2 regions of the Sporosarcina thermotolerans genome follow, and region 2 is predicted to be linked to the other one. Evidence: riboswitches for the same ligand, from Rfam matches in the RefSeq annotation. Region 2 holds a riboswitch; the other holds the start of a gene.
What was found. Region 2 has a riboswitch for S-adenosylmethionine ahead of metK (methionine adenosyltransferase). Riboswitches for the same ligand answer to the same signal wherever they lie in the genome.
Positions count from the first base shown of each region.

Region 1: linked by a shared signal. The riboswitch ahead of metA (homoserine O-acetyltransferase MetA) and the one ahead of metK (methionine adenosyltransferase) in region 2 are both predicted to bind S-adenosylmethionine.

Region 1 covers NZ_JBHSRM010000012.1:80,794-85,396, reverse strand. The annotation lists gene ACFPZG_RS07440 (glycerophosphodiester phosphodiesterase) at 1-428, opposite strand, end outside; gene ACFPZG_RS07435 (AbrB/MazE/SpoVT family DNA-binding domain-containing protein) at 489-767, opposite strand; gene ACFPZG_RS07430 (YitT family protein) at 964-1,821, shown strand; SAM riboswitch class I at 1,870-1,976, shown strand; gene metA (homoserine O-acetyltransferase MetA) at 2,051-2,959, shown strand; gene ACFPZG_RS07420 (YetF domain-containing protein) at 3,061-3,762, shown strand; gene ACFPZG_RS07415 (HAD family hydrolase) at 3,847-4,509, opposite strand.
Region 2 covers NZ_JBHSRM010000013.1:677,828-682,430, reverse strand. The annotation lists gene ACFPZG_RS11320 (alpha/beta hydrolase family protein) at 1-258, shown strand, start outside; gene ACFPZG_RS11315 (DUF3231 family protein) at 343-846, opposite strand; gene pckA (phosphoenolpyruvate carboxykinase (ATP)) at 1,034-2,620, opposite strand; SAM riboswitch class I at 2,793-2,907, shown strand; gene metK (methionine adenosyltransferase) at 3,094-4,296, shown strand; gene ACFPZG_RS11300 (hypothetical protein) at 4,594-4,603, shown strand, end outside.

The DNA of each region.
Region 1 (4,603 bases), on a different contig from region 2:
GAGGAAAGAATAACACATTCTTCCATTTGCTTTTTCGATATCATGGCAAGTACCTTTTCGACCATCCCGTTGTAGGGAAACACATCAGATTTTAACTCGATATTTAGTATGAGTTCAGTTGGTTGGAATATATCAAGGACTTCAGAAAGGGTTGGAATCGTCTCTCCTCTAAATTCAGGTGAAAACCATCCGCCGTAATCGAATTGCTTCAAATCCTCCAGAGTCATATCTTTTATAAAACCCATTCCATTGGATGTTCTATCGATGGTTTCATCATGGATAACGACAAGTTCTCCATCCGATGACATATGGACATCGAATTCTACACCGAAAATGGGAAGGCGAGCCGCTTCCTTGAATGAGCTTACTGTGTTTTCGGGGAATGATCCTGACGCGCCCCTGTGTGCAAAAATATCCAAATTACTCACCTTTCTTTTGTTTAATCCTAAAAGAAAGGGCTACGGAGAAAAAATCCGTTGCCCATGTTGTTATTCCCAAGTTTTATAATCTTCAATTTCCTTTTTTAGAAGTTCTGCTCCTCTAGGGCTGATATACATTCCATTAGAAAGCTTTTTATTTTGAAGTGATATTTCTCCAGTTATGACGCATGCTTCGTCAACAACATATTTTCGCAAGATGATTTTGTCATTGTCAACAAAGATCTCCAAAGGTACCCCTTGATCTAATCCCAAACTTCTCCTTAGTTCCTTCGGGATAACAATCCGACCAAGGTGATCGACTTTCCGTACAATTCCCAGACTTTGCATTTTTCTCCTCCCTAACATTGGAATATTTAGTATATTGGTACTTATATCATATCAGATAATAATAGAAAATACAAAAATATGAATATATTATCCAATAGATATAACTATGCCCTTTTTACAAGCTTTAAAACTATTCTAAACAAGTTTATCTGTTAAAATAGTTAAGGCTTTTATAAGAGGGGGGAATTGAATACACATGTCTTTTATCCATAAAAAGTCGGTTGTTTTTGACTATGTCCAAATCATATTCGGCTCCGCATTGGTTGCCCTTGCTTTTAATATATTTTTATTGCCTTCCAGAATTGCAGCGGGAGGAATTTCTGGTGTAAGTACGATTCTTTACGAGTTATTTGGGTATAATCCCGCGATTGTTCAATGGTTAATTAATATTCCGTTGATTGTATTAGGACTAATTATTGCTGGAAAAGAGTTTAGTGCAAAAACGATTGTTGGTACATTTTGTGTTCCTCTTGTCATTTATTTGACGGCGGGTCTCGAGGTTCCTATTGATAATCCGTTGTTGAGCTCTATTTATGGTGGAATTGTTCTTGGGATTGGCCTTGGAATTGTTTATCGTGGAAACGGATCGACTGGTGGTACAGCGTTAATCGCTCAATTATTAAAGAAATATACGGGTATATCGAGTGGCTTCTCGCAATTGATTGTGGATGGTGTGGTTGTGGTTACGTCCGCATTTGTCTTCAATTTTGAACTTGCGTTATATGCGCTAATGTCGATTTATGTAACGAGTAAAGTAATAGACTTTGTTCAATTGCAAACATCGCCAACGAAGTTAGTGCTTATTATTACGGAGAATGAGGAGAAAATCCAATCGATTATTAAGAATGAGATTGACCGTGGTTTAACTAAGGTGAAGTCGACTGGTGGTTTTTCGAATGATGAAAAGACGATGATTTTTTGTGTTGTGGAGCAATCAGAGGCAGTTTATTTGAAAAAGGTATTACAAGCAGCAGAGCCTTCATCTTTTGTCATTTTCCTTAACGCTTCGGAAATATTAGGACTGGGATTCTCAAAGTCGAAGATTCATCAATAAAGGTATACAATTTTAAAAAGAATGATATAATAGTTCACAATTGAATAATTCTTATCAAGAGAAGCTGAGGGATTTGGCCCGATGACGCTTCAGCAACCTCTGCAATTGCAGGAAGGTGCTACCTCCAACAAGATGTAAATCTTGAAAGATAAGAACGAAGAAAATTTCGATGTATCCTCGTTCCTATCCTTGGGAACGGGGATTTTTTAAATTTTAAGGGGGAATCCTAATGCCAATTAATATACCAGAACATTTACCTGCGCGGGAAGTTTTGAAAGAGGAAAAGATTTTTGTAATGGATGAGGGTCGGGCATCAAGTCAAGATATTAGGCCGTTGAATATTCTTATTTTAAATTTAATGCCTGAGAAGGAAAAAACGGAGCTTCAATTACTTCGTTTGCTTGGCAATACACCGTTACAAGTGAATATAACCTTTTTGAACACAGCTTCGTATGAATCTAAAAACGTTAGTAAAAATCACTTGGATTCATTTTACACGACATTTGAATATGTGAAAAATCGTCGTTTTGATGGGCTGATTATTACAGGTGCGCCGATTGAACATCTTGAGTTTGAAGATGTCCTCTATTGGGATGAGTTAAAAGAGATTATGGATTGGTCTAAGACGAACGTTACTTCCGTTTTACATATTTGTTGGGGTGCTCAGGCTGCATTATATCACCATTTTGGGCTAAATAAATTTAAGTTGTCGAAGAAGCTATCCGGTGTGTTCCAACATACATTAACAGATCCAACAATTCGATTGGTTAGAGGCTTCAATGATGTTTTCGAAGCACCTCATTCCCGTTACACTTCCGTTTCAATTGACGAGATTGAGCAAAATGACGATTTGAAGTTATTGGCGGTATCCGATGATGCAGGTGCGTTTATTATCCTATCCAAGGATGAAAAACATATTATGATTACTGGGCATTTGGAATATGATGCTTGTACACTTGGGGAAGAATATGAACGTGATTTAAAAAAGGGGATCGATATTGAAATGCCACAAAATTATTTTCCAAATAACGACACAACCAAGCAACCACTAAATACATGGCGGTCCCATACACATTTGTTATTCTCGAATTGGCTAAACTACTACGTTTACCAAGAAACCCCTTACGAGTGGGAGTAAAATCCAATACTGTAATAGTTGGCTAATTTTTGTTTTCTCCGTATATTGTCCGTGTTCAGTTACACACTACCTTCTAATGGAGGTGTGTGGAATTGCATGACATGATTGAAAAAATCGATTTCTGGGAAATGATACTTAGAACTACACTGTCATTCATAATTCTTATGATAGTTGCAAGGGCGATGGGAAAAAAACAGATTTCACAACTTACATTTTTCCATTATGTCACGGGAATTACAATAGGTTCAATTGCAGCGGAAATTGCAGGGCAAACAGAAACCCCATTTGTAAGTGGTGCGATTGCATTAGTTTGGTGGGGTGTACTAGTAATTTTAGTGAATTTCTTAACTGTGAAATCGAAGAAAGCAAGGGTTCTTTTCGATGACTCACCGACGATTATTATCCATAGAGGTAAAATTAGTGAAAAAGGCATGAAAAAGTCGCGACTCACTTTGAATGATTTAAATATGATGCTACGTGAGCAAAGTATATTTGCAGTTGCGGATGTGAATTATGCAATCCTTGAGACGAATGGTCAATTAAGTGTCATGAAGAAGGCGAACAAGGAGTCTGCAACACGCCAAGATGTAAAAGCTCCAGGTAAAGATCCTAAATTTATTCCTACAGAAATTATATCTGATGGGAAATTGATAAAGGAAAATCTGACGGAACTTAACTTGACCGAGGAATGGGTATACGAACAGCTGAAGAAGAATGGAATTAATAAAGTGGAGCATGTCTATTATGCTGAGATCCTTGAAAACGGGACCCTCCATATCGATCAGCGTACGGAGGATAAATGATTTATTAATATAAGCCTGTTTTCAATATAAAAAGGCCCGGAATGATTATTTTTCTCATTTCGGGCCTTTTCATTTGTATATTAGTTAAAGGATTGCCCAGTCCCTTTCAATTGCAACCCGTTCAAGCCTTTCTTCAGGCTTTACTGCCACTGGTTTACCGACAAGTTCAAGGACAGGTAAATCGGACAAACTATCACCGTAAGCGAAGCTATTTGCCCAGTCAATCTCATTCCCGGCAAGCGATTCCATGATCTTTTCGTTTTTTCGTTTACCTTGTATATGATAAATGGAAATATCTTTATTAAAAGTTCCATCTTTGGTGAAAGGGATATCCGTTCCTATAATTGTATCAAAGCCCAACCCTTTTGTAACCGCATGCAGTAAGGAAGTATAGGCTCCTGAAACAAGCATGACATGGACGCCTTCATCTTTATGTTGCTTCAGACGGTTAATGACGTCTACGTTAAAACCTTCACGCATGCTATCTTTCATTTCTAAAAAATAGTCGTCCAACTCTTTTTTTGATAAAGTATGTAAAGCACCGGCATATATTTGCATGGAACGTTCCTTCATCGTTGGTTCTGGAACAATTTTTAATTTATACCCTATGTATAAAGGTAGGATCTTGCGGAAAAAAGGCTTATATTTTGGACCATGTACCGGGTGGTCCTTCAAATGGTCCATTAATAATTGGAATGTTTCTTTTGAATACAAAGTACCATCGAAATCGAATATTGCTATACGCATGAAATTCCCCCTTTAGTTTAGAGCTTGTATAAGATAATACAGTGTTTGTTTTCAGAGTACAAATTATGGATAATGAAGAAGTAGAGAGAGGAGA
Region 2 (4,603 bases):
CCTAATAGTATGCCTGATGCTTATCGCGAGCGTACTGCATTGTTTAGGGTTGATGAAATAGATGCTCCAGTGTTAATTATACATGGAATAAAGGATGATAATGTTTCATTCGAACAGGCCGTATTATTGGAAAATGCATTAAGGGAACATAATAAATCATATAAGACTTGGTATTTTCCAGAGTATACACATTACTTTCCTGCCCTGCACAATGCTCAAATTGTAAGAGACTTATGCAATTGGATGAAGGAACAATAAATTAAGAAATCCCCTCCAGAGAATATCTCTATAGGGGATTTTAAGTATAAGCAGCTGAATTTTATTTCAGCTGCTTTTTCCTAGTTATTTGGAATGTACGTTGAGGGGTGGAGGGATGATCCATCCTTTTTTCTTATTAAGCTCTAATAATTTTGCACCGAACATAAGACGATCGGCATGGAATTTGGCGAACATCATCGCGATATCTTCACGTAAGCATTGACCAAGGACCTGACTACAGGAAACAAGTCCTTGCCCTACGTTAATGGATACCGCACCACTTATTTCTGGATCCATAAATCGTGCACCTATAGGAATCTCTTCTGCATTCGCCTTAGCACGTTCAGGCAATGATGGAGGAGGAGTCACTCCATTATCCTTTAACACCTTGTCCACAGCTTTATTCTCGGCTTTCATCATTTCAATGGCTTCCCTTAATAGTTCAATCAGATCCTCATCGCCGGCATGGTTGATGAATGCTTCATAACCACTGATCAATCCTTTATTTGCTCCCGAATATGCCCAACAACCAATTACCTCACCATAATGCATTGGCTCGTCTTTAGGATTTCCGCTTAAAATGCCCATTTTTTCTTCCCTCATTTCTTCATGTTTTCCATTAAATCATGGATCATTATTTAGTATGTGAATGAAATGCATTCCTATTCACTTTCAATCAATTGGACAATCGTTAACTTCTTTTGTAAAAAATAAAAAATGCCAAGAAAAACGTATTGTTTTTCTTGGCATATATGATACTAATAGAAAGCTTTTATTAAGCAATCGGTCCGCCTTTTAGTGTAATCTCTTCAGAGACATGACCGAATTTCTTGAAGTTTTCACGGAAAAGGTCCGCTAATTCTTTTGCTTTTTCATCGTATGCTGCAGGATCGCTCCACGCATTGCGAGGGTTCAACACTTCGCTTGGCACACCTTCAATAGCTTTTGGCATAGCAAGGCCAAAAATTGCATTTTCTTCAAATTCAACATCAGTTAATTCGCCAGCAATTGCAGCACGGACCATTGTACGTGTATGTTTCAATTCCATACGTTTACCAACTCCGTAAACGCCACCCGTCCAACCAGTGTTTACAAGGAATACTTGTGCATCATGCTCATCGATTTTCTTACCAAGCATTTCAGCGTACACAGTCGCTGGAAGCGGTAGGAATGGAGAACCGAAGCATGTTGAGAAAGTAGCCTCAGGTGCAGTAATGCCACGCTCAGTTCCTGCAAGCTTCGATGTGAAACCGCTTAGGAAGTGATACATCGCTTGTTCTTTCGTCAATTTCGAAATTGGAGGTAACACGCCAAACGCATCCGCAGTTAGGAACACGATTGCTTTCGGATGTCCTGCAACGGACGGTGTTACGATGTTTTCGATATTTTGGATTGGATAAGCTGCACGTGTATTTTCAGTTAATGAACTATCGTCATAATCTGGGATACGTGTTTCTGGGTCAAGCACAACGTTTTCAAGAACTGAACCGAATTGGATCGCTCCAAAGATTTCTGGTTCCTTTTCTTGAGACAAGTTGACGCATTTTGCGTAACATCCACCTTCGATGTTGAATACACCGTTATCAGACCAGCCGTGCTCATCATCACCGATCAACTTACGGTTAGCATCAGCGGAAAGAGTCGTTTTTCCTGTACCTGAAAGGCCGAAGAATAGGGCAACATCGCCTTCTTCACCAACGTTTGCTGAACAGTGCATAGGAAGAATTCCGCGCTCAGGAAGCAAGTAGTTCATGACAGAGAAAATCGATTTTTTCATTTCTCCTGCGTATTCTGTTCCTCCGATAAGGACAATGCGCTTCTCAAGTGATACAATGATGAAAGTCTCGGATTTCGTGCCGTCGACTGCTGGATCTGCTTTGAAAGATGGAGCAGCAAGTATTGTAAATTGTGCTTCATGTGCTTTCAATTCTTCTTCAGTAGGTCGGATGAATAGATTCTGAACAAATAGGTTTTGCCAAGCGAATTCATTAATAATTTGAATGGAAAGCTGTGAATCTTTATCAGCTCCTGCAAAGCCTTTAAAAACGAATAGTTCGTCTTTCTTTTTTAGATGGTTAATCACTTTTGTATATAATGAATCAAATAATTCACTGGAAATCGGTTGGTTAACTTTGCCCCAATCGATCTTATCTTTGGAAGAATCTTCTTCGACTGTGTACTTATCTCCAGGTGAACGGCCAGTATACTTTCCAGTTTGCGCAGTAAGTGCTCCATCTGCAGAAAGTTTAGCTTCTCCACGAGCTGTCGCTTTTTCAACTAACTCTGCCACTGAAGGCTGGATGTTTACGTTATTGCCTGAAAGTAACTCATGTAGTCCGTTTTCAATTTTCGCTGAGATCATTTTGTTCGTACCGTCCTTTGCGTGTAATCCCGAGTCACGGGTGTCATCACATTTCGTAAATAGTATAACACATTTAGAATAATAGTCTATACTAATTGAAAACACAAGCGGTTAGATCAAAAATATTTGACAAAACCACTTTCTTTACTTACTATTGTTAGATGAACGGATACTCTTATCCCGAGCTGGCGGAGGGACAGGCCCTATGAAGCCCGGCAACCTGCGCATATATACCTGCGAGAAGGTGCCAAACCTGGAGCAAGGTTGAATTCCTTGGACGATAAGAGTGAAAGGTGCTGCTTTTGAAATTCTGCCTTTCCTCATGTATATTTACGTGAGCGAAGGGCTTTTTATATTCATTTTACAGGCCCTTAATCCTTGTGTATGTTGACGTCGACTCTCTAGGCGCTGAACTTACTGGGACAATTAGAGTACCGTATCAATATTTGCAAGCTGTTAAGGAGGAAACAACAATGACAAATCGCCGACTGTTTACATCGGAATCGGTAACTGAAGGACATCCGGACAAAATGTGCGATCAGATTTCTGACGCTATTTTGGACGCGATTTTAGAGGAAGACCCAAATGCACGCGTGGCGTGTGAAACGACAATTACAACAGGATTAGTTCTTGTTATAGGTGAAATTACAACAACTACCTATGTCGACATTCCGAAAGTTGTACGGGATACAGTGAAAGAAATCGGGTACACACGTGCTAAATTCGGATTCGACTGGGAAACTTCATCTGTTTTAACTTCGATTGACGAGCAGTCCCCAGACATCGCGGCAAGCGTGGATCAGGCGCTTGAAGCAAGAGAAGGAACAATGACAGATGCGGAGCTTGACGCAATCGGAGCTGGTGACCAAGGATTGATGTTCGGTTTTGCATGTAATGAAACACCTGAACTCATGCCGATGCCTATTAGTTTATCCCATAAACTTGCCCGCCGCCTTGCTGAAGTACGTAAAGAAGATATTCTTACTTATCTGCGTCCGGACGGAAAAACACAAGTAACAGTAGAATATGATGAAAATAATAATCCTGTCCGTATTGACACGATTGTTATTTCGACTCAACACTCTCCTGATGTGACACTTGAAGAAATTCAAAGAGATTTGAAAGAACAAGTTATTCAGCCGGTCGTCCCTGCGGAGTTATTAGATGAAGAAACTAAATACTTCATCAACCCTTCAGGCCGTTTCGTTATCGGTGGCCCACAAGGGGATGCAGGATTGACGGGACGTAAAATCATCGTTGACACATACGGCGGCTATGCACGTCATGGCGGTGGTGCATTCTCCGGGAAGGATGCTACAAAAGTGGACCGTTCCGCTTCATATGCTGCGCGCTATGTTGCGAAGAATATCGTTGCAGCTGGGCTTGCGGATCGTTGTGAAGTGCAATTGGCATATGCAATCGGTGTGGCGAAGCCAGTTTCTATTTCGATTGATACATTCGGAACAGGTAAAGTAGAGGAAAGCAAGCTTGTGGAAATCGTGCGTGAGTTATTCGATTTACGCCCTGCAGGCATCATTAAAATGCTTGACCTTCGCCGTCCAATTTACAAACAAACAGCAGCCTATGGCCATTTCGGTCGTACAGACGTTGAACTTCCTTGGGAGATCACGGATAAGGCGGAAGAATTGAAGGATAGAGCTGGATTGTCTAATTAATAATTGGATGATTGAATAAAGAGACAGGAAGAATGGAGAAATCCAGCCTTCCTGTTTTTTATTTTGGTGAAAGGAGAACTCCTGAGCGAAGAACGAGAACTTTTTAAGTGGAAAGGAGAACTCTGCGACGAAGAACGAGAACTCTTTTAGAGGAAAGGAGAACTAAATGGCGAAGAACGAGAACTCTTTATGTGGAAAGGAGAACTCTACGACGAAGAATGAGAACTCTTTAAGTGGAAAGGAGAACTTGGCTGTGTGTTAAGTGGGCAAGGTCCATTTATTTAGGGTCAGGGTCCATTGTTCCGCT